Regions from separate parts of the Pseudomonas sediminis genome, predicted to be linked through region 2. Evidence: predicted binding sites of a transcription regulator. Region 2 holds the regulator's gene; the other holds the start of a gene.
What was found. Region 2 encodes sigma-54, which starts transcription at its own class of promoters, with help from an activator protein. Its sites were predicted from a motif close to ANTGGCATNNANNTTGCTNT; they were not measured.

Region 1: glnA (glutamate--ammonia ligase) is a predicted target of sigma-54. The motif match lies at 1,270-1,289, and genes of this name have one in related genera.

Annotation. Positions count from the first base shown of each region.
Region 1 covers NZ_CP154631.1:1,311,979-1,314,437, reverse strand. Annotated here, with positions in the region: gene glnA (glutamate--ammonia ligase) at 1-1,174, opposite strand, end outside; gene thiI (tRNA uracil 4-sulfurtransferase ThiI) at 1,504-2,459, shown strand, end outside.
Region 2 covers NZ_CP154631.1:2,730,568-2,733,026, reverse strand. Annotated here, with positions in the region: gene lptB (LPS export ABC transporter ATP-binding protein) at 1-87, shown strand, start outside; gene AAEQ75_RS12870 (RNA polymerase factor sigma-54) at 224-1,717, shown strand; gene hpf (ribosome hibernation-promoting factor, HPF/YfiA family) at 1,811-2,119, shown strand; gene ptsN (PTS IIA-like nitrogen regulatory protein PtsN) at 2,132-2,459, shown strand, end outside.

The DNA of each region.
Region 1 (2,459 bases), 1.4 Mb from region 2:
CGGCATCGCCCGGGTGGATCTTGTTCTGGATACCGTCCAGACCGGCCATCAGCAGTGCAGCGAAGCACAGGTACGGGTTGGCAGCCGGGTCCGGGAAGCGCGCTTCGATACGGCGGGCTTTCGGGCTGGAAACGTACGGAATACGGATCGAAGCGCTGCGGTTGCGAGCCGAGTAGGCCAGCATGACCGGCGCTTCGAAGCCCGGAACCAGGCGCTTGTAGGAGTTGGTCGACGGGTTGGTGAAGCCGTTCAGGGCCTTACCGTGCTTGATGATGCCGCCGATGAAGTACAGGGCGGTCTCGGACAGACCGGCATAGCCTTCGCCTGCGAAGGTGTTCTTGCCGTCCTTGGAGATCGACATGTGCACGTGCATGCCCGAACCGTTGTCGCCGTACAGGGGCTTGGGCATGAAGGTAGCGGTCTTGCCGTAGGCGTCGGCCACGTTGTGCACGCAGTACTTCAGGGTCTGAACTTCGTCAGCCTTGGCGACCAGGGTGTTGAACTTCACGCCGATTTCGTTCTGACCGGCAGTGGCCACTTCGTGGTGGTGTACTTCGACGACCAGACCCATTTCTTCCATGGCATTACACATGGCAGTACGGATTTCGTGGTCGTGGTCGCACGGCGGAACCGGGAAGTAACCACCTTTGACGGCCGGACGGTGGCCTTTGTTGCCGCCTTCCACGTCCTGGTCGGTCATCCAGGAGCCTTGCTCGGAGTAGATCTTGAACATCGAGCCGGAGATGTCGGACTTGAACTTCACTTCGTCGAAGATGAAGAACTCGGGCTCCGGGCCGACGAATACGGTGTCACCGATGCCGGTGGTTTTCAGGAACTCTTCGGCACGCTTGGCGATCGAGCGCGGGTCACGATCGTAGCCCTGCATGGTGCTTGGCTCGATGATGTCGCAAACGATGATCAGGGTCGGCTCTTCGGTGAACGGGTCCAGTACCGAAGTTTCGTCGACCGGCATCAGGATCATGTCGGAGGCTTCGATGCCTTTCCAGCCATGGATAGACGAGCCATCGAACATCTTGCCGTGCTCGAAGAAATCTTCGTCCAGGGCGTCACGGGCCGGCATGGTCACGTGGTGCTGCTTGCCCTTGGTGTCGGTGAAGCGCAGGTCTACCCACTTCACGTCGTGTTCTTTGATCAGTTGAACAGCCTTAGACATGTTGTCCTCCAGATGGAAAAGGCTCGCTTCGTGGAGCCCCGATATGTGCGGTGAAGCCCGGCGGGATAGTCCTTCAGGGCGACCTGCCTCACAAGGGAGCAAATTGCATGCCAGTGCCCTTTATTGGGCAGAGGCCGCGAAACTCAGGCGCTACGCCGGCTGCGCGCCGATTCCGCGGAGATATTTGCACCATTTAAGGGCTGCTGTTTATGGAAAAGGCCTATTTTGGTGCGCCAACTTGGGGTTGCAGTATTTTTGGTCAAAGCTTGAACAATTTCCGCTATAATCCGCGCCCCTGTTTTTTCGTCCCCCAAGCGGGCGGCCTATTCATGAAGCTGATCGTCAAAGTTTTCCCGGAAATCACCATCAAGAGCCGCCCGGTGCGCAAGCAGTTCATTCGCCAGTTGGGGAAGAACATTCGCTCCGTGCTGCGTGATCTTGACCCTGCTCTGCGGGTCACGGGTGTCTGGGATAACCTCGAGGTCGAGACCGACCTGGACGATCCCAAGCTGCTGGCCGAGATGACCGAACGCCTGCGCAACACGCCGGGCATTGGTCTGTTCCTCGAGGTGAATGAGTACCCGCTGGGCGATCTGGACGAGATCACCGAACACTGCAAGCGCCACTACGCCGACCAGTTGCCGGGCAAGATCTTCGCCGTGCGTTGCAAGCGTGGCGGCAAGCACGCGTTCAGCTCAATCGATGTCGAACGCCATGTTGGTTCACGTCTGCGTCAGGAGTGCGGTGCAGCCGGTATCGACCTGAAGAAACCGGACGTCGAAGTGCGCATGGAAATTCGCGACCAGCGCCTCTTCGTGGTGCATAACCGCCACGAAGGCCTCGGCGGTTACCCGCTGGGCTCGTTGGAACAGACCCTGGTGCTGATGAGCGGCGGCTTCGACTCCACCGTCGCGGCCTATCAGATGATGCGCCGCGGCCTGGTCAGCCACTTCTGCTTCTTCAATCTCGGTGGCCGTGCCCATGAACTGGGCGTGATGGAAGTGGCGCACTATATATGGCAGAAGTTCGGCCGCTCGCAGCGTGTGCTGTTCGTCAGCGTGCCGTTCGAGGAAGTGGTCGGCGAGATTCTCGGTAAGGTCGACAACAGCCAGATGGGTGTGATCCTCAAGCGCATGATGCTGCGCGCCGCCACCCGTGTTGCCGAAAAACTGCAGATCGAAGCGCTGGTCACCGGCGAGGCGATCAGCCAGGTGTCGAGCCAGACTCTGACCAACCTGGCGGTGATCGATTCGGCGACCGACATGCTGGTCATGCGCCCGCTGAT
Region 2 (2,459 bases):
CAACTAATCGCTGAAGGTGACGCCGAGACCATCCTTGCCAACCAGACGGTGAAAGAGGTTTACCTGGGGCACGAGTTCCGCCTGTAGGCCTGCGGATATTTCACGACAGAAATATGGCAACCCCTAGGCAAAATCGACAACATCAGGCATATAATTTGCTTCCTGGCGGCGCTTCGGCGCCCTGATGTGGAAGGCGTAACTCGCCAGTAAATTAAGGTCTGCAATGAAACCATCGCTAGTCCTCAAGATGGGCCAGCAGCTGACGATGACCCCGCAGCTGCAACAGGCTATCCGCCTCCTCCAACTGTCCACCCTGGACCTGCAACAGGAAATTCAGGAGGCGCTGGAGTCCAATCCCATGCTCGAGCGCCAGGAAGAAGGCGACGACTTCGACAACAGCGATCCAATGGCTGATGGCGCCGAGAGCGCCACCCCGACCCCGAGCAAGGAAGAGAGCTACCAGGAAACCACCCCCACGGTGGATAACCTGGAAGAAGGCGACTGGGGCGAGCGTATTCCCAATGAGCTGCCAGTCGACACAGCCTGGGAAGACATCTACCAAACCAGCGCCAGCAGCCTGCCCAGCAACGATGATGACGAGTGGGACTTCACCACCCGCACGTCCAGCGGCGAGAGCCTGCACAGCCACCTGCTCTGGCAACTGAACCTGGCGCCCATGTCGGACAAGGATCGCCTGATCGCGGCCACCCTGATCGACTGCATCAACAACGACGGCTATCTCGAGGAAACCCTCGAGGAAGTGACCGAATCCTTCGACCCCGAGCTGGATATCGAACTGGACGAAGTGGAAGTGGTGCTGCACCGCATCCAGCAGTTCGAACCCGCGGGTATCGGCGCCCGTGATCTGCGCGAGTGTCTGCTACTGCAACTGCGTCAGCTGCCCGCCAACACCCCCTGGCTGAACGAAACCCAGCGCGTGGTCGGTGATTACCTGGAACTGCTCGGCAGCCGCGATTACGCCCAACTGATGCGGCGCACCAAACTCAAGGAAGACGAACTGCGCCAGGTCATCGACCTGATCCAGCGTCTGAATCCGCGTCCAGGTTCGCAGATCGAATCCAGCGAGCCAGAATACGTCGTGCCCGATGTAATCGTGCGCAAGCACAATGAGCGTTGGCTGGTGGAGCTGAACCAGGAGGCGATGCCGCGTCTGCGCGTCAACCCGCAGTATGCCGGCTTCGTCAAACGCGCCGACTCCAGTGCCGATAACACTTTCATGCGCAACCAGTTGCAAGAGGCCCGCTGGTTCATCAAGAGCCTGCAAAGCCGTAACGAAACGCTGATGAAGGTAGCCACCCAGATCGTCGAGCACCAGCGTGGCTTCCTCGACTACGGTGATGAAGCGATGAAGCCTCTGGTATTGCACGACATCGCCGAGGCAGTAGGCATGCACGAGTCGACCATTTCACGTGTTACCACGCAGAAATTCATGCACACCCCGCGTGGTATTTACGAGCTGAAATATTTCTTCTCCAGCCACGTCAGCACCTCCGAAGGCGGCGAATGCTCGTCCACCGCGATCCGCGCGATCATCAAAAAACTGGTCGCAGCAGAAAACGCGAAAAAGCCGTTGAGTGACAGCAAGATCGCTGGTTTACTGGAGGCACAAGGCATCCAAGTCGCCCGCAGGACGGTTGCCAAATACCGTGAATCCCTCGGTATAGCGCCCTCCAGCGAACGCAAGCGACTGATGTAGGCCAAGGAGGCGACCTGCCTCCAAGCCAACGTGTTCCGGTGGCGGATTCTCATGGATTCCGTCTCTTACACAAGGCAACAAGGAGATAGCGGTATGCAAGTCAACATCAGTGGACATCAGCTGGATGTGACCGACGCCCTGCGTGACTATATCGGCGAGAAACTGGGCCGACTGGAACGCCACTTCGACAAGATCACCAACGTACAGGTGACCATGGAGGTCGAAAAACTCAAGCAGAAGATCGAAGCCACCCTGCACATCGCCGGCGGCGAAGTCGTCGCCAACGCCGAACATCAGGACATGTACGCTGCCATCGACCTGTTGGCCGATAAACTCGACCGTCAACTCATCAAGCACAAGGAAAAGCAGCTCGAACGCCTGCAAGGTGCCACAGCCCGCTGACATTCCCTATCCATGATCCGACTTGAAAATATCCTGACCCCCGGCCGTTCCCTGGTGAACGTGCCGGGCGGCAGCAAAAAACGCGTGCTCGAACAGATCGCCAACCTGGTTGCACGCGACCTGCCCGACCTGGATGCCCAGGACATCTTCGAAAGCCTCATCGCCCGCGAGAAGCTTGGCTCTACCGGCTTCGGCAACGGCATTGCCATTCCCCACTGCCGCCTGGCTGGCTGCAGTGCCCCGATCAGTGCAGTCCTGCACCTGGAGACGGCAGTCGACTTCGACGCCATCGACGGCGTGCCGGTCGATCTGCTGTTCGTACTTCTGGTGCCGGAAGCGG